One region of the Nocardioides taihuensis genome, then DNA from elsewhere that is predicted to be linked to it. Evidence: predicted binding sites of a transcription regulator. Region 1 holds the regulator's gene; each other region holds the start of a gene.

The links. Region 1 encodes LexA, which represses DNA repair genes until DNA is damaged. Its sites were predicted from a motif close to TCGAACANNTGTTCGA; they were not measured.
Region 2: a site for LexA is predicted at 3,779-3,794, ahead of ACFPGP_RS18540 (DUF222 domain-containing protein). Genes of this name have one in related genera too.
Region 3: a site for LexA is predicted at 5,481-5,496, ahead of ACFPGP_RS19840 (DUF6504 family protein). Genes of this name have one in related genera too.
Region 4: a site for LexA is predicted at 4,207-4,222, ahead of ACFPGP_RS12690 (HNH endonuclease signature motif containing protein). Genes of this name have one in related genera too.

What each region holds. Positions count from the first base shown of each region.
Region 1 covers NZ_JBHSKD010000018.1:77,811-85,528, forward strand. Annotated here, with positions in the region: gene ACFPGP_RS14280 (MXAN_6640 family putative metalloprotease) at 1-947, opposite strand, end outside; gene lexA (transcriptional repressor LexA) at 1,050-1,763, opposite strand; gene ACFPGP_RS14290 (ABC transporter permease) at 1,873-3,498, opposite strand; gene ACFPGP_RS14295 (ABC transporter ATP-binding protein) at 3,495-4,406, opposite strand; gene ACFPGP_RS14300 (GNAT family N-acetyltransferase) at 4,506-5,282, opposite strand; gene ACFPGP_RS14305 (SDR family NAD(P)-dependent oxidoreductase) at 5,343-6,131, shown strand; gene ACFPGP_RS14310 (LysM peptidoglycan-binding domain-containing protein) at 6,379-6,813, shown strand; gene ACFPGP_RS14315 (mismatch-specific DNA-glycosylase) at 6,950-7,459, shown strand; gene ACFPGP_RS14320 (hypothetical protein) at 7,449-7,718, opposite strand, start outside.
Region 2 covers NZ_JBHSKD010000027.1:103,401-111,118, forward strand. Annotated here, with positions in the region: gene hsaC (iron-dependent extradiol dioxygenase HsaC) at 1-260, opposite strand, end outside; gene hsaD (4,5:9,10-diseco-3-hydroxy-5,9,17-trioxoandrosta-1(10),2-diene-4-oate hydrolase) at 257-1,156, opposite strand; gene hsaA (3-hydroxy-9,10-secoandrosta-1,3,5(10)-triene-9,17-dione monooxygenase oxygenase subunit) at 1,157-2,344, opposite strand; gene ACFPGP_RS18540 (DUF222 domain-containing protein) at 2,411-3,646, opposite strand; gene ACFPGP_RS18545 (hypothetical protein) at 3,997-4,455, opposite strand; gene ACFPGP_RS18550 (Kelch repeat-containing protein) at 4,579-5,730, shown strand; gene dmpG (4-hydroxy-2-oxovalerate aldolase) at 5,736-6,827, opposite strand; gene ACFPGP_RS18560 (acetaldehyde dehydrogenase (acetylating)) at 6,824-7,718, opposite strand, start outside.
Region 3 covers NZ_JBHSKD010000027.1:385,608-393,325, forward strand. Annotated here, with positions in the region: gene ACFPGP_RS19825 (methyltransferase domain-containing protein) at 1-479, opposite strand, end outside; gene ACFPGP_RS19830 (DNA polymerase III subunit alpha) at 532-4,479, opposite strand; gene ACFPGP_RS19835 (SAV_6107 family HEPN domain-containing protein) at 4,469-4,984, opposite strand; gene ACFPGP_RS19840 (DUF6504 family protein) at 4,998-5,354, opposite strand; gene ACFPGP_RS19845 (hypothetical protein) at 5,598-6,038, opposite strand; gene ACFPGP_RS19850 (YbaK/EbsC family protein) at 6,210-6,701, shown strand; gene ACFPGP_RS19855 (DUF4126 domain-containing protein) at 6,709-7,338, shown strand; gene ACFPGP_RS19860 (hypothetical protein) at 7,348-7,718, shown strand, end outside.
Region 4 covers NZ_JBHSKD010000012.1:39,764-47,481, forward strand. Annotated here, with positions in the region: gene ACFPGP_RS12675 (MFS transporter) at 1-1,351, opposite strand, end outside; gene ACFPGP_RS12680 (flavin-containing monooxygenase) at 1,568-2,683, shown strand; gene ACFPGP_RS12685 (hypothetical protein) at 2,680-2,823, shown strand; gene ACFPGP_RS12690 (HNH endonuclease signature motif containing protein) at 2,834-4,153, opposite strand; gene ACFPGP_RS12695 (TMEM175 family protein) at 4,569-5,159, opposite strand; gene ACFPGP_RS12700 (mycothiol transferase) at 5,248-5,751, shown strand; gene ACFPGP_RS12705 (NAD(P)/FAD-dependent oxidoreductase) at 5,840-7,039, shown strand; gene ACFPGP_RS12710 (hypothetical protein) at 7,097-7,519, opposite strand; gene ACFPGP_RS12715 (flavin monoamine oxidase family protein) at 7,516-7,718, opposite strand, start outside.

The DNA of each region.
Region 1 (7,718 bases):
CCGCCCTTGAGCGAGGGGTTCTTCTCGGTGAGGTAGCGGAACCAGATCCAGCCGCCGTAGACCTCGATGTCAGCGGCGGAGTCAAGAGGGATGTCGGGTTGGGTCAAAGGGCTGCTGGCGAGGTACTGCTTGTTGTCGTTGACAGCGTCGTAGACCTCGTCCTCGGCCCACGCGGCGCTCGCCTCCATGAACCAGTCGTCCTCGAGGAAGTCGTAGGCAAACTGGACTGCGTGGTAGTACTCGTGTGCTGCGGTCACCTGCAGATTTTCGAGAGGTGTGTTCTGGGGGAATTGGCTCGACTTGTAATCGTTGTCGAGCACGCAGAAGGCCCACACCGAGTGGTTGCTCGGGCTGGGGAAGTACTTGGCGTCGCTGTCGCAGTAGCCGTAGAGCCCGAACTGCCCGACATCGCGCAGGTAGATGTCGGTCTTGTTGTTGCCGCCGCGGCCGTGGTCGCTCTTGGGCGCGCGGTAGCCGGCCTTGACGTAGTGGCGGTGCACGCCGTCGACGTTGCCGATCACCTTGTCGACGTAGTCGGGGCGCCCGTTCTTGTCCCCATCCTTCTTGCTGACCTCGCTCGGTGTCCAGTGCACGCAGATCCGTGGCGTGCAGGCCTTCCGCTTGGCAGCGGGCCTGGCCAGGAGTGCGTCGGCGGCGGCGCGGTCGGCCCCGGTCAGCTGGCCGCGCAGGGCCCACAGGTCACGCAGCGCGAGCGTCGCGTCGGCCGGGCCGGACGCGGCCCCGCCGGAGCGGTCGGTGGCCGGGGTGCCGTCGAACAGCGCCTGCGCCCGGGCCAGTGCCTGCTGCGCCGGCGTCGGTACGTCGGGTCGGTCGGCGGCCTGGGCGGCGGGGCCGGCGCCGGCGACGAGCGCCAGGCCGAGGCCGAGGGCGACGGCCGACAGGGCGGCGGTGAGGCGTGTGGCGCGGTGTTGGCGGGGCGAGGGCATCCGGTCTCCTGACTCGTGGACGCCTGATTCAACCGCCCCGCGCCGACACGGCGCCAGCCGACCCCCGGGTCGTGACCGGAAGGTGATCCGGGGTCGGGCCGGTCAGACGCGCCGCAGGACCGCCGTCACCTTGCCGAGGATGGTCGCGTGGGTGCCGTCGATCGGCTCGTAGGAGTCGTTGTGCGGCAGCAGCCAGACCTGCCCGGCCTTGCGCTGGAAGGTCTTCACGGTGGCCTCGCCGTCGATCATCGCGGCCACGATCTCGCCGTTCTCGGCGGTCGGCTGCTGGCGGATCACGACGTAGTCGCCGTCGCAGATCGCCGCGTCGACCATCGAGTCGCCCCGCACCTCGAGCAGGAACAGCTGCCCGTCGCCGACGAGCTGCTTGGGCAGCGGGAACACGTCTTCCACCCGCTCCTCGGCCAGGATCGGCCCGCCGGCGGCAATGCGCCCCACGACGGGGACGTACGACGCCGCGGGCATCGCGTCGCCCACGCCGGTCTCGTCGTACGCCGACTCCTCGGCGCTGCCGACCGCCCGCCGGCTCGCGGCGGCGTCGGGCAGGAAGACCTGCAGCGCGCGCGGGCGGTGGGGGTCGCGCTTGAGGTAGCCCTTCTGCTCCAGCGTCTTGAGCTGGTGGGCCACGCTCGAGGAGCTGGTCAGCCCGACCGCCTCGCCGATCTCGCGCATGCTGGGCGGGTAGCCGCGGGTGTCGAGCGAGTCCTTGATGTGGGCCAGGATCCGCTGCTGGCGCGGCGTCAGCCCCGTGGCGTCGGCCGGCCCGTCGGGCAGTTCGGTCACGGTCTTCTTCGCCATCGGCTGATGCCTCCCGGTCGGCTGTGCAGGGTCCACGGCTGGTCCCCTCAACCTAGTGGCGGGACGCAGTCGATTTCAAACACCTGTTCGAACGGCGTGTCGGGGCGCGTCACGCCGGCAGCGACAGGTCGCGGTGGCGCAGCGCTGCGCCGGCGGCCGCCGCGACGACGCCGGTGACGAGCGCCAGCAGCACCAGCGGCACGACCTCGACCGGCACCGCCGGCACGTTCGGCACGTGGGTGAACGGCGAGAGGTCGCAGACCCAGGCCGGCAGCCCCAGCGAGGGGCCGAACATCGGCCCGACCATGACGACCAGCACGAACAGCAGCCACGACAGCCCGACGGCGATCCGCGGCACGACCAGCACCACCAGTGCGACGACCGCCCCCAGCGCGGCGATCGCCGGCAGCTGCACGAGAGCGGCGGCGAGCAGGTCGCCGGCCAGCTCGGCGCCGCCGCCGACCGCCGCGGCACCGGTCGCCGCCATCGCGCCGGCGAAGACCAGCATCAGCAGCGCCGCCCCGACCAGGGCGTTCACGGCGTACGCACCCAGCCAGCGCAGGCGCGAGACGCTGCCCGCGAGCACCGGCTCGAGCACGCCCTGCGACTCGTCGTGGTGCAGCCGCACCAGGAGCGCGACGACGTACCCCGCCACGGCCGTGCCGGCGATCTGCACCATCGAGGCCCAGTACGCGCCCAGCACGTCGACGTCGCCGCCGAAGGTCTCGTACCACTCCGCCGCGTCGCCGGTCAGGCCCTGCACCTGTTCGCTCAGGGCGCCGAAGACGAGGCCGAAGCCGAGCATCGCGACGGCCCACCCCACCAGCGCGGACCGCTGCAGCCGCCACACCAGCCCGGTGGGGCTGAGCAGCGCGTGGCTCGCGTGCGCCGCGCCGGTGCGCTCGGGCCAGAGACCGCTGCCGACGTCGCGGCGGCCGCAGAGGACGACGCCGACCCCGACCAGCGCCGCGGCCACCAGCACCGCGAGCCCGACCGGCCACCACGAGTCGCCGCCGTACGGCCGCACCTGCTGGCCCCAGCCGATCGGCGACAGCCACGCCGGCCACGCGCTGGTGACGCGGAGGGCGGCGGAGTCCACGGTGCCGAGCATGTTGCCCAGCGCCGCGAGCAGGAACGAGACGCCCAGCACCGCGCTCGCCGTCCCGGTCGCGCCGCGGGTCGTCGAGGACAGCTGCACGGTGATCGCCGCGACGCCCGTGAAGACGAGGCCGACCAGCGCCACCGAGGCGCCGGCGGCCATCGACCCGGCGACCGGCTGCCCCGCCACGACCATGGCCAGTCCGAGCAGCGGCGCCAGCACGACGTCCGCCGCTGCCGCAACGAGGACCGCGGCGGCCAGCGAGGCGTACCGGCCGACGACACCGGAGGCCAGCACCTCCTCGCGCCCGAGCTCCTCGGCCTGCCGCGTGTGCCGCACGACCGTCAGCACGCTCAGCACGGCGGCGAGGACCATAAGCGTCAGCCCGTCGCGGTGCATCGTGTAGCCGCCCACGCTGGGGCCGGTGACCAGGCCGAGCACCCGCATGCCCGGGTTCTCGACGACGATCAGGGTGTCGGGGACGAGCAGCTCGGGGTGCCGGGTGTAGCTGTCCTCGAACATCGCCGTGGTGGCCGCGAGGAAGGCGGCCATGCCGAGCAGCCATGCTGGCAGCACGAACCGGTCGCGGCGCAGGGCGAGCCGGACCAGGCGCGGCGTACCGGTGAAGCCGTTCACGGCTGCGCCCCCACCTCGGTCGGCTCGGTGTCGTAGTGGCGCAGGAAGAGCTCCTCCAGCGTGGGCGGCGATGTCGTCAGCGCGGTGACGTCCTGCACGACCAGCCGCGCGAGCACGTGGTTGAGCTCGGCGGGGTCGACGCTGAACTCCGCGTGGCCGTCGTGGACCTGCGCGTCGTGGACGCCGGGCCACGTGGTGACGCAGGGGAGCGGGTGCCGCGTGTCGACGGCGACCGAGGTGCGGGTCAGGTGGCGCAGCTCCTCGAACGTGCCGGACTCCGCGGCCCGGCCGTCGCGGATGATCGTCACCCGGTCGCAGAGCGCCTCCACCTCGGAGAGGATGTGGCTGGAGAGCAGGATGCTGCGGCCGTCCGCGCGCAGCTCGCCGACGACCTCCTGGAAGACCGCCTCCATCAGCGGGTCGAGGCCCGACGTCGGCTCGTCCAGCAGGTAGAGCTCGACGTCGGAGGCGAACGCCGCGACGAGCGCCACCTTCTGCCGGTTGCCCTTGGAGTAGGCGCGCACCTTCTTGGTCGGGTCGAGGCTGAAGCGCTCGAGCAGCTCGTCGCGCCGGGTGGTCGCGGTCGCGCCGCGCAGGCTGGCCAGCAGGTCGATCACCTCGCCGCCGGTGAGGTTGGGCCAGAGGTTCACCTCGCCGGGCACGTAGGCCAGGCGGCGGTGCAGTGTCACCGCGTCGCGCCACGGGTCGCCGTCCAGCAGGCGTACGTCGCCCGCGTCGGCGCGCAGCATCCCGAGCAGCACCCGGATGGTCGTGGTCTTGCCGGCGCCGTTGGGGCCGAGGAACCCGTGCACCTCGCCCGCCCCGACCTCGAGGTCGAGGTGGTCGAGCGCCCGGATGCGGGGGCCGAAGTCCTTCACCAGTCCACGGGTGGAGATCACTGCTGCCATCGGGCTCTCCCGTCATCCACAGGCGTGCCGGACCGACCCCTCACCTCCCATCACAACGCAGCAGGCGGGGGAGGGGCAGGGCCAAAGGGCACGACCGCGTCAGGAAGGTAGCCAGACGAACTGCGGGACCGTGCACACCGCGGCGAATCCCATCCGCTCGTAGACCGGCCGCCCCATCTCGCTGGCGTGGAGCACAGCGTCGGTGTCCCCGCGCTCGCGGCCGATCGCGACGACGGCAGCGGTGATGGCGCTGCCCAGGCCCCGCCCCCGGTGGTCCGTGACTGTCGCCACGTTGTAGACGCCGATCGTCCCTGCCTGGCGCCACCCCGTCGCGGTCGCCGCCGGTTCGCCGTCGACTGTCGCGACCACGTTCACACACCGGTCGGGGTCGAGGTGGCCGAAGACCGCCCCGAAGTCCCCGGCCAGCTCGGGCGGCATGCCGAAGCCCGCCAGCATCGTGGACACGAACGGCTCCGGCGACCGGGTCAGGTCGACCGTCGTGAGGCCGACTCCGGGGAGAGGCGGTCGGTCGACGAGGGCGGCCACCGGGAGGTGCATGCCGGGCACGTCCTCCCGCGTCCAGCCGTGCTCGACGAGGACCCTCTCCAGCGCCGGGGAGCTGGTCGAGGGGGTCGTCCACCACAACGCGGGCAACCCCCGTGCGACGTACCGCTCCAGCACGGCGCGCGCCCGGTCGGTCTCCTGGCCCGGAGCGAACCGGGCGCCGGTGATGCCGTTGAAGAGCGGGAAGGGAACCGGGGAGCAGTACGCCGCCACGTCGTCCCACGGCTCGCGCGTGAGCACCGGGAGGTCGGCGCAGCTGCCGAAGAAGTCGAGCAGGTTGTCCTCGACGGCGGCCACCCGGTGGTCTGGCATGCAGCCACCGTAGGGCGGTCAGCGACCGCGGGGACCGTCATCGGGTGGTTGACTCCCGCCATGGAGAGCGTCTGCGTCGTCACCGGGGGCGCCCGCGGCATCGGCCGCGGGATCGCCGAGCAGCTGGTCGCCCGCGGCCACGGCGTCGTGGTCACCGACGTCCAAGGGGCCATGGCCGCCGACACGGCTGCCGAGATCGGCGCGCTCGCCGGCCTCGAGCAGGACATCCGTGACGCGGCCTCGCACGCCGCCGTGGCCGAGGAGGCGAGCCGGCACGGCCGGTTGCGGGCGTGGTTCAACAACGCAGGCGTCGGCGACGACGGCCGGCTCTCGGAGAACACCGAGGAACAGGTGCGCCGCCTCGTCGAGGTCAACGTGCTCGGCACCATGTGGGGGATGCGCGCGGCGCTGGCGACGTTCGGACCCGACGGTGGCGACATCGTGAACACCGCCTCGCTGGCCGGGCTCGGCCCGGTGCCCGGCTACAGCGTGTACGCCGCCACCAAGGCCGCCGTGGTGTCGATCTCGATGTCGGTCGACGCCGAGACGCCGAAGAACGTCCGGGTGCACGCCCTGTGTCCCGACGTCGTGCAGACCGCGATGCTGGTGGAGGGGCACACCGCCGGCTCGTTGGGCACGCAGCTCGCCCACTCCGGCGGGCGGATCCTCCCGGTCGAGGAGGTCGCACGCGAGGCCGTGGACCTGCTCGGCGGCCGGCGCGTCGTCCGCTCGGTGCCCCGCCACCGGGGACTCCTCGTGCGGGCCACGGCCGTGGCGCCCTCGATCTCCCAGAAGGGGATGCCGCTGTTCGTCGCCCTGGGGCGGCGGACGCTGGCGAAGCAGGCGTAGCCGCCGTCGGTCCGGCTCGCCGGGACCACGGCCCGCTCCGCCGGTCGAGCTCGTCGGGACCACGGTCCTGACGTTCGAATCGTTCGAACATCTGTTCGGCGTGTTCCTTGATTCGTTCGAACACCTGCTCTAACGTCGCACACGTGTTCGATCGAACGTCTGCTCGACAGACAGCCCGGACCGGGTTGTCGGTGGTCGGTCCCAGACTCCCGAACGACACGGACGATCACTTCCCCAGGAGCCAACGATGAGCACCCTCACCCTCAGCCCGGCCTTCCAGCCCGCCACCGACGCGCAGCCGGTCCGCGCGCCGCGTCCGGCCCGGCCGGCGCGCCCGACCGCGCGGCCCCAGCGGCCCGCGCCGCGACCGGTGCAGGGCCAGGTCCGGCTGACCCGTCGCGGCCGACTGGTGGTGTTCCTCGGCTCGCTGTTCCTCGTGCTCGCGTTCGGCGTCGTGTGGGGCGCGGCCTCGGTCGCCGGTGAGCAGCCCGGCACCCCCGAGCCCACCCGCACCGTCGTCGTCGGCTACGGCGACACCCTGTGGGACATCGCCGACGAGGCCGCCACCGACGGCGACACCGGCGCGATGGTGGAGCGCATCGAGCGGCTCAACGCCCTCGACTCGGGGATGCTCGTTGCCGGCCAGAAGATCCGGGTGCCCCTCGACGGCTCCACCGACTGACGCCGACTGACACAGACCTCCGCCGGTCGCTTCGACCCCGGCCGGCGGATGCACGGGAAGACGGGGCGGGGCCGCTCCTGGGGAAGAGGCGGCTCCGCCCCGATTCACGTCCTGGGCCGGGTGGTACCACTGACCCGTGGAGATCCTCCCGGACCTCGTGCCCCCCGAGCCCCGCATCGTCTTCTGCGGCATGGCCTGCGCGGAGTCGACCAAGGTGCGCGAGCACTTCTTCGCCGGACCGGGCAACAACTTCTGGCAGATGCTCCACCGCAGCGGCCTGACCCCCACCGAGCTCGAGCCCGCCGACGACGTCCGGCTCCCGTCGTACGGCCTGGGGCTCACCGACGTCGTGCGCCACATCTCGACCTCCCCGCCGACCTGGGACGTCGACGAGCTGGTCGCCAAGGTCGAGCGCTGGCAGCCCGAGTGGCTGGCCTTCGCCAGCAAGACCGCGGCCCAGGGCGTCGCCAGCGCCCTCGGACTCCGCCGCCCCCAGCTCGGCGAGGCCGGGTGGGACGTCGCGGGCGCGCCGGTGTTCGTGCTGCCCGGCACCAGCGGCGCCAACCAGCGCCGCGACTACGACGGCCGCCCCGACCGGCTCTCCTGGTGGCGCGACCTGGCCGCGCTCGCCGGCGTCAACGGGTGACCCCACCCGAGGTCGTTCGAGCCCTGGCCCGAGCGGGGAGGCCGACCGACTCCTGGGTGATCGAGTCGACCGGCGTGAAGGCGACGGTCGACTCCGCGTCGCCCGCTCCGGAGTAGAACGAGAAGACGCCGTAGCAGTACAGCGTCAGCGGCCCCGCGTCCCCGCGGGTGTCCACGAGGGCCGTCGCGTTGTTCGAGCTGTAGCCGCCGGCGTTCGCCGACCAGCTCATCGCCTGGGCCGTGGTCGCTCCGTCGGACTG
Region 2 (7,718 bases), on a different contig from region 1:
ACGCCGGCCTTCTCGAGGTGCTCGCGGGCGTCCTGGAGCGCGCGGTGGTCGGCGACCTCCCAGCCGGTGGCCTCGAGCCGGTCGACCTCGGCGGGCACCACGACCAGCCGCGCGGAGACCTGGTCGATGCGCCAGTACTGGTGGTCGGGGTGGGGGCCGCGCCCCTCGGCCAGGCCGAGCACCTTGCCCGCGAAGGTCCGCCACTGCCCCGGGTCGGTGCTGGCTACCCGGACGTAGCCCATGCTCCGGATGTCGATCACGAACCGGTCCTCTCGACGTGACGGGCGAGGAAGGCCGTGCTGATCTCGCGGAACTCCTCGGCGGCCTCGATCTGCGCCCAGTGGCCGCAGCGGCCGAAGACGTGCAGCTGGGCCTTCGGGATCAGCTTGAGCGCGACCAGCGCGCCGTCGAGCGGGTTGACGCGGTCTTCTCGGCCCCAGGTGAGCAGGGTGTGCTGGCGGAGACGGTGCGCCTCGCGCCAGAGCATGCCGTCCTCGGCGGTCTCGGGATTCCAGAACGACATGCCCATCGAGGCCATCGCCTCACGCGCCCCGGGGGCGGTGGCGTCGGCGAAGCGCTCCTCGACCAGCTCCTCGGTCACCAGCGACTGGTCGACCACCATCGTCGAGATGAAGGCACGCAGCCGCTCGCGGGTCGGGTCGCCGGCGAAGTCCATCAGCCGCTGGACCCCCTCGGTCGGGTCGGCGTGGAAGACGTTGAGCGACAGGCCGCCCGGGCCCATCAGCACCAGCCGCCCGACGCGGCCGGGGTGCTCGAGCGCCAGCCGCATCGCCGTACCGCCGCCGAGGCTGTTGCCGAGCAGGTGGACCCGCTCGAGGCCGAGCTCGTCGAGCAGGGCGACCACGAGGTCGGCCGCGAACCGGTAGTAGTTGCCGACCACCGGCGGCTTGTCGGAGGCGCCGAAGCCCGGCTGGTCGACCAGGAGCGTCCGGAAGTCGTGGGCGAACCCGGGCAGGGCGCGACCGAAGTTCGACCACGCGCTCGCGCCCGGGCCGCCGCCGTGCAGCATCACCAGCGGCAGCCCGCCGCCGAGGCCGGACGGCTCCCCGGCCTCGTGCCAGCTCAGCGAGACCTCGCCGGCCGCCTCGGTCTTGACCCGGGCGGTACGGCGCGTGGACTCCCTCGTCAGCGTCACTCAGTACATCCCCGGGTCGACCTTGTGCCCGAACTCGTGCGCGCCGTACATCTGCAGGGCGCGCTCGGGGTCGTTGGCGGCGTGCACGCGACCGGCGTGGGCGTCGCGCCAGGCCCGCTGGAGGTAGGTGCCCTCGGCCAGCGCCCGACCGCCGGAGGCCTCGAACAGCGCGTCGATCGCGTCGATCGCCCGCTGGGTGCCGAGGACCTGGTCGCGGCGGACCTTGAGCCGCAGCGCGAGCGGGATCTTCTCCCCGCGGGCGACGTGCTCCTGCTCCTCGCGGATGTTGTTGACCAGCAGCGCCCAGGCGGCGTCGATCTCCGAGGACGCTCGGGCGATGCGCACGGCCGCGAACGGGTCGAGGCTCGCCTTCTCCCCCAGGTACGCCGCGCGCACCCGCTTCTGCTGCATCTCGACGTGCTCGGCGTACGCGCCCCTCGCCATGCCGACGATCGGCGTGGTGATGGTCCCGGTGAAGATCGAGTGGAAGGGGAGCTTGTAGAGGTCAGAGGTGTTCTGCTCCTGGCCGGGGCCGAAGCAGCGACCGGTGTCGCTCATGCTGAGCGTGAACGCCTCGGGCACGAAGACCTCGTCGACGACGATGTCGTTGGACCCGGTGCCGCGCAGTCCGACGACGTTCCAGACGTCGACGATCTGGTAGTGCTCGCGGGGCACCATGAACGTCTTGAAGTCCACGACCTGTCCGTCGGTGTTGAAGACGAGCCCGCCGAGCAGGACCCACGAGCAGTGGTCGCAGCCGGAGGAGAAGCTCCACCTGCCCGACAGCGTGTAGCCGCCGTCGGTGACGACCGCCTTGCCGGTCGGGGCGTACGACGACGACAGCCGGGTCGCAGTGTCGTGGCCCCAGACCGCCTGCTGCGCCTCGTCGGCGAAGAGCGCGACCTGCCACGGGTGGACGCCGACCACGCTGGCGACCCAGCCGGTCGAGCCGCACGCGGAGGAGATGTCGCGGACGGCCGTGTAGAAGGTCACCGGGTCCGCCTCGAGCCCGTCGAAGCGCCGCGGCTGGAGCAGCCGGAAGAAGCCCGTCTCCTCGAGCTCCTTCACCGAGGCCTCGGGGACGACGCGGAGCCGCTCGGCCTCGTCGGCGCGGTCGCGGAACGTCGGCAGCAGGTCGCGGACGCCGTCGAGCACGGCTCTGGCGTCGGAGACGTCGGTCACCGGCATGGGGATCTCCTGTCGTGGTGCGGGCACGGCAATACTAGAACACGTTCTCGTTTTGGCGGTAGTCCCTCACGTCCGCCGGTGGAACTGCACCCTCCGCCCGAGCCGGCTGGTGACGTAGCGCCGGTCGTGGGCGCGGTGGTGGTGGAAGCTGCACAGCAGCAGCCCGTCGGCCAGGTCGGTGGCCCCGCCCGCCACCCACGGGGCGCCCGCGTGGTGGGCCTCGCACCAGGCCGCCGGGATGTCGCAGCCCCGGGCGCGACAGGTGCGGTCGCGCACCGCCAGCGCCTTGCGCTGGGACGGCGAGAAGAGGCGACGTGACCGGCCGAGGTCGAGCACCTCGGAGTCGCCGCCGAGCACCATCGGGAGCACGTGCGCGGTGCAGGCCAGCCGCCGCGCCTCCCCCGCACTGACGGGCTGGTCGCCGACGAGCGCGGTGCCGAGCCCGGTCGCGAGCGCCTCGTGCTCCACGGTCACGACGACGGTCGTGGCGTCGCCGCCGTGCAACGGCAGCCGACTGGTGTCGACGGACTCCAGGAAGGCGCCGAAGGCGTGTCCCAGGCGGACGTCGTACCGCTGCCGGCTGGCGCCGTCGGTCGTGGCCGCGCGCCGCGGCGAGGAGAAGGCGTGCAGGTAGGTGAGCAGGCGGTCGGCCACCCCGTCGGCGACCCGTGCGCGGATCTCGGTCGTGCCATCGCCCCGCCGACGGGTCGTCAGGCTGGTCAGGCGGGCCGCCAGCGCCTCCTCGCGCTCGAGGAGGAGCAGCTCGTGGCGCTCGCCGACCTCGGGGGCGACGACGTCGAGCACCCGGCGGCCCATCATCCGGAGCTCCGAGGGCGCGAAGGTGCCGGACTCCGCGACGAGGTGCGCCTCGGCCCGGTCGGCCACGCCGGGCGGCAGGTCGGTCGGCAGGTCGTCCAGCGCCCGCACGACGACCTCGGCCTGCGCGAGGCTCATCGTCCCCGCCCGCACCGCGCGGGCCACCCCGCCCCACCGCCGGACCAGCGCCTCCGCCAACCGCTGGTCGGCTCGTGCCTGTCGCCGGTCGAGCCCGACCTCGGCGGCCACCCACGTCGCGGCGTCGCGGGACCCGTGCTCCGCCGCCACGTCGCCCGCGGCTGCGAGCACCCGCAGCCGCAGCTCGGCCAGCCGGTCGCCCAGCCGGCTCAGGCCGACCAGCGCGGCCTCCGTGTGCGCGGTGGTCAGGAAGGACGGATCGACGTCGGCTGCCCTGCCCAGCAGCGCGTCGAGCTCGTCGACCAGCGCGAGCACCGGGTGCGACGGCGGGCAGGAGAGCAGGGACATGGACGGGCCTCAGCAGAACGAGTCGACAAGACGAATCGCCCGGGGCTGTGCCGGGTCCACCACGTACGGAAGACAGTGCGCCTCGTGGGCGAAGCCGCCGCTTCCGGCGATCTGGACTGTCTCTGTCCATATTCAAACATACTTTCGGATACTGCGCAAGGTGTCACAGCTGCTTGACCGTGAACAGCCTGGTGCCGCGCTGCGGGTCCGCCTCCGTGCGCCCCGTCTCCTCGAACCCCAGCCGCGTCAGCCTCGGGCGCGCAGCCCCGCCCCCAGGCCCGGCGCAGCAGCTCGAACGCCAGCTCCGGCTCCTCCTCCCGACCCTCGCCGCGGCCGCGGCGGGCGTCGCCTCAGGGCCGCACGGCCCAGGTCTGGACGAGGGTGAAGGTCAGTCCGCGCCGTTCCGGATCGCTCAGCTCGGCCTCGACCTCGGCCAGCAGCGCGTCGAGCTCGGGCTCCGCGACCTCCTCCAGCAGTCGTGGCCGCAACGACGCCGCGAACTGCAGCGGCAACCGGAGATAGGGGTGTCCGGGTTCGAGGGCGACGATGTCCGCCCGCAGGGCGGGCTCCAGACCAGCGGCCCGCAGCAGGTCGAACGTCACGCGCCCCGCGTCGAAGTCGCCGCCAGCTGACCGGAAGGCCCGCAGGATCAGCGCGACCAGTCGCCGCGCCGCGGGCGCGTCGGGCGAGAAGGTCCAGGAGGCCGTGTCCGGGTCCTCCAGTGCCAGGATCCCGCCCGGTGCCACGAGACGCGACTGCAGCTGGAGGCGGTCCAGCTCACTCAGCTGCCCGGCCATCAGGTACGCCACGCAGGGATCATCGGGCGACCGGTCGCGCTCGTCCACAGCGGCACCTGCACGACGGAACGGATCCGACGCCCCGCCCGTCGGACCGGTATGGGGACCCCTCGCGCGACAGCCACGGGCAGCGTCGTGGTCCTCCTGGCATCCGTCGCGCTCTCCGCCACCGGCTGCGGGGCGGGCGACGACAGCTCCGGGGCCCGCGCGACCGGCGCCTGGCACACGCTGCCCGAGGCGCCGCTGTCGCCGCGCGACGACGCGGTCGTCGTGGGGGTCGGAGGCCAGGTGCTCGTGGTCGGCGGGTGGGAGTTCCTCTGCCCGCCCATGGCCGACTGTGCCCTGCCGGAGGCGCCGCTGCTCGACGACGGCGCCGTCTACGACCCGGCCGCCGACGCGTGGCGCCCGATCAGCCCGCCACCGTTCGGGGTCCGGGCGACGTCGCACGACACCACTGCGGTCGGCGACACGGCGTACCTGCTGACCGGCTGTGCCGCGGGGCCGGACTGCGGCGGCCCGTTGCGGCTCCTGTCGTACGACCTCACCGCGGACCGGTGGGACGACCGCGGCCGCGTGCCCGGCGACGAGCGCTACCGCCAGGTCACCGCCGCCGGGCGCGACCTCGTGGTCTACGCGGGGAGCGACGAGCACGGCGAGGTTCCCGACCTGGCCTACGACCCCGCGCGGTCGTCCTGGAGCCGGCTGCCGGACGACCCGCTGCCGCGCACCTTCGACCGCTTCGTCGTGCCGGTCGGCGACCAGCTCGTGCTGGCCGGTTCCCCCACCGCCGGGGTCGACGCCGGGAAGAACCCGCCGAAGCTCGCCGCGCGGTACGACCTCGGCCACGAGGCGTGGACCAGGCTCCCTGACGCGCCCGGACCGGGCTACCAGCTGTTCCCCGGAGACGGCGGCCCGGTGCTCGACGGGCACTTCGGTGAGTCGCCCGGCTGGGTCCTCGACCCCGGTACCTGGACCTGGTCGCCGCTCCCCGACGAGGGCGGTGGCCACGACAACGTCAGTGGCGTCCTCGAGCGGGACGGCGCCGTCTACGACCTCCCGGGCAGCGCCGGCTCGGTGGCCTCGGGCGATGTGTACGTCTACGACAGCACCGCCCTGACCTTCGTGGCGGTGCCGGCGCCGCCCGACCGCGAGGACGTGTACGACGACTCCAGCACCGCGCTGGGTCGGGACCTCGTCGTCTTCGGCGGGCAACGCTGGAGCGGCGGCGGAGCCGGGGACGGCGAGCTCGTGGCCGACGCCCGGCTGTGGACGGCGCCGGCCCGCTGACGCCCTCAGGAGTTGGCGGCCTCCTTGTCGGCCTCGGCCCTCAGCATCAGCGCGATGTCGATCAGCTGGTCCTCCTGCCCCCCGATCAGCTTGCGGCGGCCCGCCTCGAGCAGGATCTGCGCACCCGAGACCCCGTAGCGCTCGGCAGCGTTGCCGGCGTGCTTGAGGAAGGAGGAGTAGACGCCGGCGTAGCCCATCATCAGCGTCATCCGGTCGAGCCGGCACTCCTCCGGCATGGCAGGACGGATGACGTCCTCGGAGGCGTCGACGACCTGCAGGAAGTCGACCCCGGTGCGCCAGCCGAGCTTGTCGCAGACGCCGATGAAGGCCTCGAGCGGGGTGTTGCCGGCGCCGGCGCCGAAGCGGCGCACCGACCCATCGATCTGGGTGGCGCCGGCCCGGGCCGCGATCACGGTGTTGGCGACGCCGAGCCCGAGGTTCTCGTGGCCGTGGAAGCCGACGTCCGCGACGTCCCCGATCTCGGCCACCAGGGCAGCCACCCGGTCGGCGGTCTGCTCCATCACCAGGGCACCGGCGGAATCGACGACGTAGACGCACTGGCAGCCGGCGTCGACCATGATCCGTGCCTGCCTCGCCAGCACCTCGGGCGGCTGGGTGTGGCTCATCATCAGGAAACCCACGGTCTCCAGCCCGAGCTCGCGGGCCAGCCCGAAGTGCTGCACCGACACGTCGGCCTCGGTGCAGTGGGTGGCGATCCGGCAGATCTGGCCGCCGTTGTCCTGCGCGGCCCGGATGTCGTCCTTGGTGCCGACGCCGGGCAGCATCAGGAAGGCGATCCGGGCGCGCGTCGCGGTCTCGGCGGCGATCCGGATCAGCTCCTGCTCCGGCGTCCGCGAGAAGCCGTAGTTGAACGACGACCCGCCGAGCCCGTCGCCGTGGGTCACCTCGATCACCGGGATGCCGGAGGCGTCGAGCGCCCCGACGATGTCGCGCACCTCCTGCGCCGTGAACTGGTGCCGCTTGTGGTGCGACCCGTCGCGCAGGCAGGTGTCGGTCAGTCGGAGGTCGAGGTCGCCCCACGGCTCGTCGCCGTGGGCGCCCGACCAGGTGCGGGCCAGGGTGTCCAGGTCGGTCATCGTGCTGCCTCCGTGGTCTCGACGAGCTCGACCGACGGGGCGAGCGACCGGGCCATCGACTCGCCCACGCGAGCGGCCGCGGCGGTCATGATGTCGAGGTTCCCGGCGTACGGCGGCAGGTAGTCGCCGGCGCCCTCGACCTCGACGAAGACCGAGACCTTGAGCCTCCCCCGCGTCGCCTCCGACGGCTCGTCGACCTGCGGCTCCTGCAGCAGGCGGTAGCCCGGGACGTACTCCTGCACCGCCCGCTCCATCTCCAGCACCGACGCGACGATCGCGTCGCGGTCGGCGTCGGGGTCGACCGCGCAGAAGATCGTGTCGCGCATGATCATCGGCGGCTCGGCCGGGTTGAGGATGATGATCGCCTTGCCCTGCGCGGCGCCGCCGATCCGCTCGACGCCGGCGGCCGTCGTGCGGGTGAACTCGTCGATGTTCGCCCGCGTGCCGGGGCCGGCCGAGACCGAGGAGACCGAGGCGACGATCTCGGCGTACGACACCGGCGTCACCCGCGCGACCGCGGCCACCATCGGGATCGTGGCCTGGCCACCGCAGGTGATCATGTTGACGTTGGGCGCGTCGAGGTGCGCCTCACCGTTGACCGACGGGATCACGGCCGGTCCCACGGCCGCGGGCGTGAGGTCGACCGCGCGGATCCCGGCCTCCTCGTAGCGCGGGGCGTACTCGCGGTGCACGTACGCCGAGGTGGCCTCGAAGACCAGGTCCGGGAGCTCGTCCTGCTTCAGCAGCCAGTCCACCCCTTCGTGGCTGACCTCGAGGCCGTGCTCGGCGGCGAGCCGCAGGCCCTCGGAGGTGGGGTCGACGCCGATCATCCAGCGCGGCTCGACCGGCCCGCCCGCCTCGGCGCTGCGAAGCAGCTTGTACATGAGGTCG
Region 3 (7,718 bases), on a different contig from region 1:
GTCTCGTCGAGCAGGTCGCGGGCCTGGCCGAAGTGGCCGGCCATGGCGCGGGCGACCACGGCGGCGTGCCGCTGCGCGACGAGCAGGCTGAGCGAGCCGCCGGGACGCAGCACCTCGGCGATCGTGGCCAGGGCGGCGGCGGGGTCGTCGACCACCTCGAGCACGCCGTGGCAGAGCACCAGGTCGACGCTGCCGCTGCCGGCGATCTCCAGCAGCGTGGACAGGTCGCCCTGCTGGCCGGTGACCCGGTCGGAGACCTCCCGCTCACGGGCCCGCCGGTCGAGCGAGGCGAGGGCGTCGGGGCTGGGGTCGACCACCCGGACCCGGTGTCCGAGCTCGGCCACGCGGACGGCGAACCCACCGGTGCCGCCGCCGATGTCGAGCACGTCGATGTCGCTCCCCTCGAGGAGCGGGAGCAGGGCCTCCCAGACCACCGCGGTGCGGGCACTGCTGCGACGGTCGCTGGGAGCCATGGCCATGGCGTCCACCCTAGTGGCAGCGGGAGTGGCAGCGAGGCCTGCTCCCGCGCGGTCATCCCGGGCTCCCGGGGCTGCGGTGCCACAGCTTGCGCGCGACCTGCCGGGTCTCCTCGCCGGCCGGCTTGACGTCGGCGTACGGCGAGAGCTTGAACCCGCTGGAGTGGACCAGCACCCGGCGACGGCCCATGCCGCCGGCCGCGCTGCCACCCCGGCCGCCCTCGCGGGTGCCGCCGTCGAGGTCGGGGCGCGACACCACCGGTCGCGAGGAGCGGCTCTCCGCCGCACCCGCGACCGCCTCGGTGGGGACGCCGACGCCGGCGAACCCCTCGGGGACGACCGCCATCACCTCGTGCACCGCGGGCAGCCCCCCGGCCTCCCAGACCGCGTTGAGCTCCGGGAGCGCCCAGCAGCCGGTGGCCCGCAGCGAGACACCGCGGCGACCGGTGCGGCGCAGCTCGCCCCGCACGACCAGCAGCCAGGAGTGGAAGACGGTGGCGGCGTAGGGACCCTGGGCGTCCTCGAAGAAGGTGGCGTCGACCGGGCCGGTGGCGTCGTCGAGGGTGAGGAAGACGACCCGGCGCCCCGACCGGATCGGCGGGGTCTGGGTGGCCACCTTGACCCCGGCCACGAGCAGCTCGGAGCGGCTGCGACGGGTCAGCAGGTCGCGGCTGCGGGTGACGCCGAGCGCGTCGAGGAACCGGGCGTAGGTGTCGACGACGTGCCGGCTGACGTCGAGCCCGAGGATCTCCAGCTCGGCGCGCATCCGCTCCTCGGCGTTCATCTCCGGCAGCCCGGAGACGGTCCCCTCCGCCGGCTCGTCGCCGAGCTCGAGGGCGAGCTGGACCGAGGTCACCGGGGGCGGGGTCGGGGTCGCCCGCGACTGGGCGGACGCCCGCGCCCACACCCCGCCGTCGGCCAGCGCGTGCCGCTCGGTCGTCGGCGCCGCCTCGCGCTCGCCGGGCTCGGAGCTGTTGCGCGCCGCGGCGTCGGCCGCCCGCGCCTGCGCGGCCGCCGGCGTGCGGGAGGGACGACGCCCGCCCCCGCGCCCCCGGGCCGCGCGGTGCAGGGCCCGCGCGTGCCGGTCGAGCTCGGCCACCTGGAGCAGCAGGTCGCGCCGGGTCACCCGGCCGCGGGGCTGGACGCCGTCGTCGGCCGGGCCGATCCGGTAGAGGCTGTCGAACCCGCCCGCGAGCACCAGCCGCTCGACCACCGGTCGGGAGACCTGGGTGCGGTGCCAGAAGTCGGAGAGCGAGGCGAACGGCCGCGCCGCCACCACCCGCTCCACCTCGGCCGCGCTGATCCCCTTGACCTCCTCGAGCGCCAGCCGGATGCCGTAGCCGTCGGCCTCCTCCCCGGTGCGCTCCACGGTGTAGTGGCGCGCGGAGGCGTTGACGTCGAGACCGAGCACCGCGATGCCGTGCTGGCGGGCGTCGTCGAGGATCAGCCGCTTGGGGTACATGCCGGGGTCGTGGGTGAGCACCCCGGCCAGGAAGTGCGCCGGCCAGTGCGCCTTGAGCCACGCGGACTGGTAGGTCGGCAGCGCGAACGCCGCGGCGTGGGCCTTGCAGAACCCGAACGACGCGAACGCCTCGAGCACCGACCACACCTGCTCGACCACCGCGAGCGGGTAGCCGCGGGCCAGCGCCCGCGGGAAGAACCACACCCTGGTCTCGGCCATCCCCTCGACATCCCCGAGGGCGCGGCGCTTCTCGTCGGCCTCGGCGTAGGTGAGCCCGGTGAACAGCGCGATCATCTCGATCACCTGCTCGTGGAAGACCACCACGCCATGGGTCGGCCCGAGGATCGGGCGCAGGTCGTCGTGGAGGTAGGCCGAGGCCTTCCACCCCTGCTTGACGTCGAGGTAGGGGGTGATCATGTCGCTCTTGACCGGGCCGGGCCGGAACAGCGAGATGTCGGTGATGATGTCGTCGAAGGAGTCGATGCCCGACTTGCCCACCAGCTCGCGCTGGCCGGGCGACTCGATCTGGAACACCCCGAGGGTGCGGGCGGAGCTGATCATCTCGAAGGTCGTCGGGTCGTCGAAGGGCACCTGCGCCTCGTCGTCGAGGTCGACCTCGACGCCGTCGACCCGGGAGATCTCGGCGACGGCGTGGGCCATCGAGGACTGCATCCGGATACCGAGCACGTCGAGCTTGAGCAGGCCGAGGTCCTCGACGTCGTCCTTGTCGAACTGGCTCATCGGGAAACCGGCGTAGGACGCCTCGACGGGGGTGCGGTCGAGCAGGGTGGCGTCGGAGAGCAGCACCCCGCACGGATGGACGGCGATGTGGCGCGGCAGCCCGTCGAGCCGCTCGACGAGGCGGAACATCAGGTCGAGCCGCTCCTCCCCCAGCCCGGACGCCCGCAGCTCGGGCAGCTCGCGCAGCGCGACCCGGGCGTCGCGGGCCCGGATGTGCGGGAAGGCCTTGGCGATCGCGTCGGTCTCGCCGGGTGGCATGCCGAGCGCGGCACCGACGTCGCGCACGGCGTGGCGGACCCGGTAGGTGTCCATCATCGACACGCACACGCAGCGCTCGCCGCCGTAGCGGTCGAGGATCGCCTCGTAGACCTCGAGCCGGCGGGCCGACTCGACGTCGACGTCGATGTCGGGCAGCGCCTCGCGCAGCGGCGAGAGGAAGCGCTCCATGAGCAGCCCGTGGCGCAGCGGGTCGACCCCGGAGACGCCGAGCAGGTAGTTGACCAGGCTGCCGGCCCCCGACCCGCGGGCCGCGCAGCGCACGCCGAGGTCGCGGATCAGGTCGGTGACGTCGCCGACGGTGAGGAAGTACGACGCGTAGCCCAGGCCGCGGATCACCTCGAGCTCGTCGTCGAGGCGCTTCCAGATCCGCTGCCGCGGAGCCGAGCCGTAGCGCCGGCCGACCGCACCCTCGCACCGGGCGCGCAGCAGCGCGTCGGCGTCGGCCGACCTCCCCGCCCCGCCCGCCCCGCCCGCCGCACCGGCGGCCAGCTCGAACTCGGGGAAGTGCACCTCGCCCAGACCGAGGTCGGAGCGCGGGTCGAGGGCGCAGCGGTCGGCGACCGCGCGGGTGGCGGCGAGCAGCCGGTGGGCCTCGTGCCCGGGCTCGCCCAGCCCGGCGGCCCGGCAGATCTCCTCGGCCACCTCGAGCATCTGCTTGCCGGACTTCATGAACCCCTCCGCGTTGCCCCGCACCCCGGTGGGCCCGACCCGGCGCAGGTCGACCGACCCGAGGGCGACCAGGCGGCGGGAGGCGTCGAGCACGTCGCAGACGGGTGCGTCGAGGCGGTCGGCGTAGCGGACCGCGTTGGTCAGCACCGCGGTCAGGCCGGCGCGCCGGGCGATGCCGGCCATCCGGGCGGCGTGCGGGGAGGTGCCGGGACCCCAGGTGCCCTGGTGGGCGGGCAGCCGGTGGGAGACCAGCTCGACGAGGAGGTTGGCCCGCGGCACGACCGCGGACCAGCGCTCGAGCACGGCCGCCGCGAGGTCGTCGCGGCGGTGGGTGGCCGCCATCCCCAGCTCGGAGCCGGGGCCGAGCAGGACCAGCACGTCGCCCGAGGCGAGGTGGGGGGCGAGCAGGTCGAGGTCGGCGACCGGGGCGCCGCGCTCGCCGGCGAGGTGGGTGGCCGAGACCAGGTGGCACAGCGCCGACCAGCCGGCCCGGCCGGCGGCCAGGAAGGTGACCCGGGGCAGCTCGCCGCCCGGCCCGGCGGTCTGCTCGGGGTCGCGCTCGCGGAAGGCGCCGCCGCGCACCGGCGTGCGGGGACGCGACCGCTGCTGCGGGAGGTGCTGGGGGGTGGTCGGCCGGCAGGCGAGGTCGACGCCGAGCACCGGGCGCACCCCGGCGGCGAGGCAGGCGCGGGCGAACTTCACCGCGCCGTAGGTGCCGTCACGGTCGGTGAGCGCCAGGGTGTCCATCTCCTGCTCGACGGCCCGCTCCACCAGCGTGTGCGGGTGGGAGGCGCCGTAGCGCAGGGAGTAGCCGGAGGCGACGTGGAGGTGGACGAAGGGGTCAGGAGACACGCGTCCCCCAGCCGGTGCCGTCGGGAGCGTGGCCGGGAACGGTGCCGGGAGCAGGGCGGGCGACGGCCACCCGGTCGCCCAGCGGCGGGTGCGGGACCAGGCCGAGCGCCTGCTCCACCACGGCGAGGAACCGGTCGGCGTCGCGCACCAGGTCGTCGGCCTCGCGCTCGCTGACCGCCCGGGTCGAGCCGGCCTCGGCCGCGGCCCGCTTGGCGGCACCGGCGGCGAAGAACCGGGCCCACTCCTCCAGCTCGGGGGCGACCTCGACCAGCAGCACCCAGGCGTTCTTCTGCGGGCGGCGGCGGGCAGGGGCCGGGCGGGCCCGCGCAGCGAGCAGCGCGGCAGCAGCACGGAGCGCGGCGACGTGGGCGCAGGCGTAGCGGGCGGGGACGTCGGTGGCGGTGATCGCCTCCCGGAGCGAGCCGGCGGCACGGTCGAGGTAGGCGTGGGTGGTCGCGGGCAGCCCGAAGGGGTGCGGGACGTCGGCGGGGCTCGGGTCGGTCACGTCTCGTCCTCCCTCAGTCCGCGCAGCCGACGAGCTGCCAGCGGCCGTCGGCCCAGTCGAAGGAGAGGTCGAAGACGCCGGCCCGGTCGGGGCCGCGCCCGGCCTCGACCCGCCACAGCTCGCGCTCCTGGAGCAGGTCGGCGGCCGGGAGCGCACCCCCGTCGCCCCCGCCCGCCGGCTCGTCGGAGCCGATCACCGCCCGCGCCCCGGAGGACTGCCACCAGGGACCGGTCTCCACCCAGTGCGCGAGCACCGCCCGCACCTTCCAGAGCCGCCCGTGCCACACGAACTGCTCGGGTCCCTCACCGGTGTGCCCGGGCCCGCTCACCCATCCGCGGCGCACCTCCACGGGGTCGTCGTAGCGCCTCACGTCGTCGCCTCCCACGCCTGCTCGACCCCTCGGACGACCCCCGGTCACCCCCTGCCCGGACCGGCCGATGACGCCGCCCCGGCTCCGGCGGAGGCGGGGGTCGAGGTCGCCTCCGCCGGAGGGTGTTCGAACACGTGTTCGAACGAGACCACGGTACACCGGCCCACGGACAGGGCGTCAAGGAAAGAGCGGGGCAAAGTCACGACGAGGTCCCGGGAGCCCGCCGAGCCCGGACCGGGAGGGTCAGGCAGCAGCGGGGCCGCGCAGGAACGCGGTCGTCTCGCGGCGCCAGAGCAGCGCGCCGACCCCCACGTCGACGAGCGCGCAGGCGACCGCGAGCGCGACGAAGAGCGGGGGCGGGTCCTGGCGCACCAGCACCACCATGGTGAAGGCGAAGAACGCCGCGAGCAGGGTCAGCCCCCAGCGGGCCTCGCGGTGACCGCCGCGGAAGAAGACCAGCAGCACCGCCGCCAGCAGGGCGTAGGTCACGAAGAGCACGACGGCGACCGGCGCGAAGGCAGGCGGCTCGATGCCGGTGGGGTGCCGGCGGTACCACTCGTCGAGCAGCTCGTCGCGCAGCAGCACGGTCAGCACCGTGGCGAGGCCGGTCAGCACGACGAGCCCGACCTGGGCCAGGCTGGCCGCCCGGACCGTCGGCGGCAGCGCGCGTCGGGTGCCCCGCATGCCCGCAGCCCCTCTCTCGTCCCGCTCGACCGTCGTCCCGTCCAGCACCCGAGGTCCCCCTCTGTCGCCGATGCCGCTGTCACCGTCGGTGTCGATGGTGCCAGAGGTCGTCCGTGACCGGCGACCGGCATCTCGCGCGACGGCACCGGCCGTCGACACTAGGGTCGGTCCATGACCAGCGAGCCCACCCCCGAGCACCCCTCGATCGCCCGCTTCCGGGCCGAGCACGCCCGGCTCGGCGGCACCGGCGACATCGTGGTGCTGCCCGACACCGTGCACACGGCCGCGCTGGCCGCCGCCGCGCTCGGGTGCGAGGTGGGGGCGATCGCGAACAGCCTGGTCTTCGACGACCACGGCTCCCCCGTGCTGATCCTCACCTCCGGCGCCCACCGGGTCGACACCGCGCACACCGCCGCCGCCATCGGCGCCGGGAAGCTCGCGCGGGCCACCCCGGAGTTCGTCCGCGAGCACACCGGCCAGGTGATCGGCGGGGTCTCCCCGATCGGGCACCCGCGCCCGGTGCCGACGTACCTCGACGCCTGGCTGCAGCGCTACGACGTCGTGTGGGCCGCCGCCGGCCATCCCGCGGCGGTCTTCTCCACGACGTACGCCGAGCTGCTCGCGCTGACCGGCGCCACCCCGGTGGACGTCGAGCAGGGGTAGGGACCCGGTGGACTCGCTCGCGCTGGTCTTCTCCAGCGGCTGGGCCAGCGGCGTCAACGCCTACCTGGTCGTGCTGGTGCTCGGGCTCGCCGACCGCTTCGGCGACGTCGCCGGGATCCCCGACGCGCTCGGGCGCACCGACGTGCTGCTGGCGGCCGCGGTGATGTTCGCGCTCGAGTTCGTGGCCGACAAGGTGCCCTACCTCGACTCGGCCTGGGACGCCGTGTCGACCGTCATCCGGCCCACGGTCGGCGCGGTCGTGGGCGTGCTGATCGCCGGCGACGCCGCCACGCTCGACCAGGCCGTCGCCGGCGTCGTGGGCGGTGGCACCGCGCTGCTCTCACACACGGTCAAGGCCAGCAGCCGGCTGGCGATCAACAGCAGTCCCGAGCCGGTCAGCAACGTGACCGCGAGCCTGGCCGAGGACGTCACGGTGCTGGCGCTGATGTGGTTCGCCGTCGAGCACCCGCGGGCCGCCGCGGCGATCGCGGGCGTGCTGCTGCTCGTCGGGCTGGTCGTGGTCTACCTCGTGGCCCGCCTGGTCCGGCGCGGCTGGCAGCGGCTGCGCGGCCGGCGGACGCCGCCACCGACGGGTGGTCCGGGAAACCCGGTCGTGCCCGGCGGCACGGCTGGCTAGCCTCCGGCCATGACGACCTCTCGGGCCGCGCACGACCTCGCCGACCCGCCCACGCGCGACGCCGCCGTCGAGCGCCTGGTGGCCCGGCACGCCGGGCGTCCGGTCGTGCTCGGCCCCGGGGTGCTCGCAGGCTTCACCGACGCCGTGGCCCGCCACCGGGCCCGCGGGAGCCGCGTGCTCGTGCTCTCCACGACGCGTGGCGCCGGTCCGGTCCCCGACGCCGACGCGTGCGAGGTCGTGGAGCTGGCGCTCGCCCCCGCCGACTCGGTGACCGACGAGCTGCGGCAGCTCGACGCTCTCGCCCACGACCTGCCGGAGGAGGTCGTCGCCGCGATCGAGGCGTTCGACCCCGGCCACGAGGCGGTCTGGTACCCGGGCAA
Region 4 (7,718 bases), on a different contig from region 1:
CGAAGGCGTCGGCGTACCCGGAGACCAGGCCCGCGCGGGTGGTGAGGTCGCCGGCGACGACGGTGACCAGCGCGACGCCCATCGCGGCGCCGACCTCGTGGCCGGTCATCATCACGCCGCTGGCGAGGCCGGAGTCCTCGGCGGGCACGTCGCCCATCGCGCCGACCGAGATCGCCACGAACATCGGGCCCACGCCGGCGCCCAGCACCAGGAAGCCGGGCAGCACGTCGGCGGCGTACGTCGCGTCGGCGCCGGTCGTCGACAGCAGCAGGGCGCCGGCGGCCGAGACCACGAGGCCGGCCGCGATCAGGGCGCGCGGGCCGGCGTGCGGGAGCAGGTGCGAGGCGACCGCGGCGCTCACGGTGATCGCGGCGGCGAGGGGCAGGAACTGCAGGCCGGTCACGACCGCGGACGACCCGAGCACCTGCTGGAGGTAGAGCGAGCTGAGGAAGATCGCCCCGACCACGGCACCGGTGACGCCGGCCATCACGGTGGATGCCGAGACCAGCGAGCGGACCCGCCAGGTGCGCGGCGGCACGAGCGGGGCTGTGACGCGGCGCTCGACGACGGCGAAGGCCGTCAGCAGTACCACCGCGACCGCGGCGCACACCAGCGTGCGGGGGGAGTCCCAGCCGTGGCTGCCCACCGACTCGACGGCCTCGACGAGGGCGACCAGGCCGCCGACGAGGGTGACGGCGCCGGGCAGGTCGAGGTCACGGACCCCGGCCCTCGCGCCGCCCCCGGCAGGGACGCTGCGCAGGGTGCCGAGGAGCACGACGACGCCGATCGGGACGTTGACGAAGAAGACCGCGCGCCAGTCGAGGGCGCTGGTGAGCAGGCCGCCGAAGAGCACGCCGGCGGCGATGCCCATGCTGGCGACCGTGCCCCACACGGCGAGCGCCGCAGCGCGCTGGCGCCCGGCGTACGTGGTCATCACGACCGACAGGGCGGCCGGGGTGAGCAGGGCGGCGCCGGCGCCCTGGGCGGCACGCGAGGCGATCAGCGCGGTGGCGGAGTCGGCGAGGCCGCTGGCGAGCGAGGCGCCGGTGAAGACGACGAGGCCGGTCAGGAAGACGCGGCGGCGGGCGAACAGGTCGGCCATGCGCCCGCCGAGCAGCAGCAGGCCGCCGCTGAGGAGGACGTAGGCGCTGACCACCCACTGGTAGGACGAGCTGCTGAGGTGGAGGTCGTCGCCGATGCTCGGCAGCGCGACGTTCACGACGCTGACGTCGAGCACGACCATGAACTGCGCGGCCAGCATCAGGCCGAGCACGGTCCACGGGCGTCGTACCTCCACGGGGACGGGGTGGGCGCCGTGCGGCGGGTGGGTGCCTGCCTCGGTGGTGGACATCGGAGCTCCTGGGGATCGGGGCGGCTCGGGTGCCGCCGGTCCCAGAAGCGTCGGTCCGGGACCACCGGGGTCGCGCCGGGGAAATCGCCGGGTTCTCGGCCGGGTCCCGGCGCCGGTCCGCCGGGTGCGGATCCCGGTGATTTCACCGGCGCGACCCGGTGCCCCGGATTCCTAGCGTGGGGACACCCGATCAGCCACCACCCCGGAGGACCCGCCATGAACCAGCACGACGCGCTCGACGTCCCCGATGACCTGGACGCCATCGTGATCGGCGCCGGCCAGGCCGGCCTCGCCACGGCCTACCACCTGCGCCGCCGCGGGCTGCGCTTCGTCGTCCTCGACGCCGGCCACGAGGTCGGCGGCAGCTGGCGCGAGCGCTGGGACTCCCTGCGGCTCTTCACCCCGGCCGAGCACGACGGCCTGCCCGGGTGGGCGTTCCCGGCGCCGGCCGGCAGCCACCCGACGAAGGACGAGGTCGCCGACTACCTTGCGTCCTACGCCGCGCGCTTCGCCCTGCCCGTGCTGCTCGAGCACCCGGTCGAGCGCCTCGAGCGCGTCGACGGCACCTACGTCGTGCACACGCCCCACGGCAGGCTGCGCGCGCCGCAGGTCGTCGTCGCGACCGGTCCCTTCCAGGTGCCGGTGGTCCCGGCGATCGCGTCCCGTCTCGGCCCCGACGTCGTCTCGATGCACAGCTCGGCGTACCGCAACCCGGCGTCCGTGCCCGACGGCCCGGTCGTCGTGGTCGGGGACGGCAACTCCGGTCGGCAGATCGCCCTCGAGCTGTCCGCCACCCGCGACGTCACGCTCTCCGCCGGCAGTCCGCCGCTCGAGCTCCCCCAGCGGCTGCTGGGCCGCGACCTGTTCTGGTGGCTGACCCGGCTCGGCGTCGTCACCCGGACCGCGGACTCCCCGCTCGCCCGCCGCATGCGCGAGCGCGGCGACCTGGTGATCGGCACCCCGCTGCGACGCCTGCGCCGCGCCGGTGTCGACGTCCGCCCCCGTGTGGTGGCCGCGACGCCCGACGCCGTCCGCTTCGCCACCGGGGGCGTGGCCCGACCGGCCGCGGTGGTCTGGGCGACCGGCTTCCGCACCGACCACGCCTGGATCGACGTCCCCGGTGTCGTCGAGTCCGGCCGCGTCGTCCACGAGCGCGGCCGCACCCCGGCCCCGGGCCTCTGGTTCGTCGGCCTGCCGTGGCAGCACACCCGCGGCTCCTCGCTCCTCGGCTTCGTGCAGCACGACGCCGCCTGGGTCGCCTCGCACCTGACCGCCCGCTCCACCTCCACCATCACCACGAGCACCACAACACGAGAGGAAGTCCCGGCATGAACCTCCACCACGACCTCGCCAGGGCGGAGATCGCCAGCCGTCTCCAGCACGCCCGTCACGCCGAGCAGCTGCGCCTGGCGCGCGAGTCGCGCGCCCGCCGGCCCCGTCGCCGGTTCGCCCGGCGCCGTCCGTCACGCTGAGCCGTGACCCTCACGTCCTCCGGTGGAAGGTGACCTTGCCGTCGGGTCGGGGGGTGTGGGTGAAGCGGGGGTCGTGGATCCAGGTGTGGTGGCGTCGGCACAGCAGGCGCCCCTTCTCCACGCTGGTGCCTCCACCCCGGGACCAGGCGGTGTCGTGGTGGGCCTGGCAGGCGGCCGGTGGCCGGTCGCAGCCCACGGCGGTGCAGCCACCGTCGCGCAGGGCCAGCGCGATGCGTTGCGGTTCGGTGTGGAAGCGGCGCTTCCGGCCGAGGTCGAGGACCTGCGACCTCCCACCCAGCACGGCGGGGATGATCCCCGCCTGACACGCCAGACGACGCGCCTGGGCCGCGGAGATCACCCCACCGGTCGACAGGCCCGCGGCCTCGAGCCCACCCAGGAGCGACTCGACGGTCATGGTCACCACCACCGTGGCCGCCACCCCACCGCCGGTGGCCGGCAACCGGTCCACGGGGTAGCGCTCCACCCACGCCGCGAACGCCAGCCCGCGCCGGTGCGGCAGCGGCTGGGCCTTCGTGTCGGTGTCACCGGTGTCTCCGGTGTCACCGGTGTCTCCGGTGTGCTGGGCGTGGACCAGGGCGTCGAGCTGGGTGCGCAGCATCGCCCCCTGCAGGGCGGGCAGGGTGAACCGGCCGTGCACCCGGCCGTGGCCGTCCTCGGACATCGTGAACCGCGCCGACGCGTTCGCCTGGGCTTCCTCGGCCTCCAGCAGCCGCGCCTCGTGGGCCTCGGCCACCTCCGGGGCGACGACCTCCAGGATCCGGCGCCCCAGGACCTTCAACGCCTGCGCGTCATGCTCCCCCGCCGCGGCGATCAGGTGAAGGCGTGCCTCCTGCCGGACCTCGGGGTCCACCAGCACCGGGGACAGCGCGTCCACCGCGTCGACGATCACCCGCGCCTGCTCCGGCAGCACCCGCCCCTGCGCCAGGGCGTCCAAGACCGGCTCGTGCTCCCCGTCCAGCGCCACCGCCAGCTTCACCCTGCGATGCGCCACCGCACGCGTCTGCCGGGTCGCTACCGCCCACCAGGCACCGGTCGTGGTCGCACCCACCGCCTCGCCGGCACCGACCCGGTCGGCGTGGGCGACCAGTCGCAGCTCCAGCTCGGCCACCCGCGCCGCCAACCGGGTCACCTCCGCGAGCGTGTCGCGGACCTGCCCGCCGTCCAGGCTCCACACCGGCGTCTCGGCCAACGCGTCCAGCTCGGCATGCAACCGCGCCACCGCCGCCGCCACCGGATGCCCCGGACGCACCGGGGGCTCCGGGGCCGTGCGCCCCGGCAGCGCCCAGTCGGTCTCGACGGTGGTGGTCATGTGGTCCAGACAACCAGCGACCACCGACACTTCCGACCCCGGAACGTCAAGATTCGAGCACAAGTTCGATCAAGATTTGCGTCAGACTTTCGCGCATCCTGGGCTGGTGTGGTCGGGAGGAACGGTTGGCATGCCGTTCTTGCCGAGCTGCGGTACCGCAACGCGCGCATGACGGCGGGCGACGCTGGCCGAGAACCGTTCGGCCCGCTCGGGCATGGGATCAGCGCTTGTCGACGACGAGCTGGGCAAGACGCAGTCGCCTCGCCGGGGTCAGGGTCGCCTCAGCGTGGGGTACGCAGACTGTCGTGGTGAAGGTGGGTGCCAGGTAGCTCCACGCCTCACCCGGAGGTCCTCTTCATGGGTAGCCGACCCGCACTACCTACGTTCCGAGGTCAGAACGGCGAGGGTGGGCGCCTCACTCCGCCTGGCGCGCGAGGTAGCGCTCGACCCGGCGGTCGGGGACGACCCACATCAGCGCCACGAGGACGTACGGCACCAGCCCCACCCACGGCTCGGTGAACAGCGCCAGCAGGATGCCGAGGGTGTAGAGGAGCAGCGAGAGCTGCTCCTTGGTCGTGCGGCCGAAGGCCTCACGCAGCTTGTCCCGCTGGCCCGGCAGGCGGGCCATCATGTGTTCGAGCACGTAGAACGACGCACCCGCGGCGAGCAGGTTGATGCCGTAGGCCACGACCGGCACCTGCGCGAGCTCCGACTCGTCCATCCACGCCGTCGTGAACGGGTAGAGCGACAGCGAGAACAGCAGCAGCAGGTTGGCCCACAGCACGCCGCCGTCCACCTCGTCGCAGATCTGGAAGAGGTGGTGGTGGTTGTTCCAGTAGATGCCGATGTAGACGAACGACAGCAGGTAGGTCAGCAGCCCGAGCCCGGTCGCGTCCCAGAGGTCCGACCACTCGTGGCCCTCGGGCACCTCGAGCTCGAGGACCATGATCGTGATGATGATCGCGAGGACGCCGTCGCTGAACGCCTCGAGGCGGTTCGAGCCCATGGCGGCACTGTAGGGGCCGCCGGCTCTGCAGCGCGCCGACGTGGTCTCGACAGGCTCGACCGACGTCGACCGGCGTACGTTCGGGGGCATGACTCCTGCCGACCTCCTCGTGGACGCCCTCGGCCGCACGGCCGGGAACATCGGGTCCCTGCTCGCCGACGTCACCGACGACGAGCTCCTCGCGCGGCCGAAGCCCGACGCCAACTCGATCGCCTGGCTGGTGTGGCACCTGACCCGGGTGCAGGACGACCACGTCGCCGACGTGGCCGGCGCCGAGCAGGTGTGGACCGGCCAGGGGTACGCCGACCGGTTCGGGCTGCCGCTCGACGTCGCCGACCACGGCTACGGGCACACCAGCGAGCAGGTCGCGCTGGTCCGGGCGCCGGCGGACCTGCTCGAGCAGTACCACCACGCGACCTTCGAGGCGACCGTGGCCTTCGTGCAGACCCTCTCCGCGCACGACCTCGACCGCGTCGTCGACGAGCGGTGGGACCCGCCCGTCACCCTCGGTGTGCGGCTGGTCAGCGTCGCCGACGACTGCGCGCAGCACGCCGGCCAGGCGGCGTACCTGAAGGGCCTGCTGCGCGACTGACGTCCCTCCACGAGACGGGACCTTCGCCTCTGCCGTGATACCCCTGGGGGTATTAGCGTCCTCCGTACAAGGCCATCAAGGAGGAGTCATGCGCAAGCGGGTCCTGGTCCTCGGAGGGAACTTCGGAGGACTGACGGCGGCCCTCGCCGTCAAGCACGAGCTCGAGGGAGACGTCGACGTCACGGTGGTGTCGAAGGACGACCACTTCCTGTTCAACCCCAGCCTGATCTGGCTGCCGTTCGGCAAGCGCGACCGCGGGGACGTCACGTTCCCGATCGGCCCGACGCTCGACAACCACGACATCGACTTCGAGCACCACGCCGCCACGGGCGTGGACGCCGAGGCCAAGCAGGTCCAGCTCGACGACGGGCGGTCGCTCGGCTACGACTACCTCGTCATCGCCACCGGCTACCGCAACAAGACCGACGTGGTACCCGGCTTCCGCGAGAACGCCGTCACCATCACCACGCTGCCCGAGGCCGAGCGTGCGGGCGAGCAGTGGAAGAAGTTCCTCGACGACCCCGGCGACGTCGTCGTCGCCGCGACCCAGGGCGCCGGCTGCTTCGGCGCGGCGTACGAGTTCCTCTTCAACACCTCCTACCAGCTGAAGAAGGCCGGGCTGCGCGACCGGGTGAAGCTCACCTACGTCACCTCCGAGCCGTTCCTCGGCCACTTCGGCATCGGCGGGCTGCCGCACGGCGAGCAGATGCTCGGCATGTTCCTCGGCAAGGAGAACATCCAGTCGCGGATCAACGTCGGCATCGAGCACGTCGACGAGGGAGCCCTCGCGCTCGGCAGCGGCGAGACGCTGCCCTTCAAGTACGCGATGGTCGTGCCGCCGTTCCTCGGTCAGGACTTCCTGCTCGACAGCGGGCTGGCCGACGAGAAGGGCTACGTCAAGGTGCGCGACACCTACCAGACCGAGAAGTACGACGACGTCTACGCCGTCGGCATCGCGGCCGCCGTCGACGTCCCGTGGACCACGCCCACCCCCGTCGGCCTGCCGAAGACCGGCTTCCCGACCGAGGCCATGGCCCACGTCGCGGCGAAGAACATCGCCTCGCAGGTCAAGGGCGAGGTGCCCTCGGCGGAGAAGGCGTTCGGCGACATCAAGGCCGTCTGCGTCATGGACGCCGGCAACAACGGCGTGATCATCCTCGCCGACAAGATGCTGCCGCCGCGCAAGCACGGGGTGCTGATCCCCGGCCCGCAGGCGCACCTGATGAAGCTCGGCTTCGAGAAGTACTTCCTGTGGAAGATGCGCCACGGCTACGTGACCCTTCCCTGACCGGAAGTACCCCCGGACGGTCGCGGCGGCCAGGTGGCCGGCCGCCGCGACCCTTGCTCACCAGCGGGCCACGGCCGCCAGCGACGCGGCCAGCGCGGCCACCACGGCGGCGCCGAGGCGCACCCGGTCGGCGGCCAGCAGGCGTACGACGAGCCGCTGGTCACGCTGCCCCAGCCGCCCGTGCAGCGGCGCGGCCAGCCCGGCCGTGGTCAGCACGGCCACGGCGGCGGCGACGACCGCGGCGAGGCTCGCGGGCGTGACGTCGGTCGCGAGCACGGCGACGGCGCCGACGACCAGCGCGCCGTACACCACCGCCACGAGGGGTGCGATCGCCCGGCTGTGCCGGTCGTGCGCGACCACCCACCCGTCGTCGGGCACCCGCGCCAGCGCGGGGTAGACGACCAGCGTCACCGTGGCCTGGAAGCCGAGGTGCAGCCAGGTGGCCGCGACCAGGACGGCGACGGCGAGGTCGGCCGTCACCGCACCGCCACGGCCGGCGCGCCGCTGCGCAGCACGGCCCGGGCGGCGCGTTCGCCGCTCACCAGCGCTCCCTGGATCGACCCGGTGTCGCGGTGGTCGCCAGCGACGAGCACCCGGTCGGCCACGCGCTGCGGCCGTCGGGTCACGAGGGGTGCCGGCTGGGCCGGGAGCGCGTGCGGCACCTCGTGGCGGCCGACGG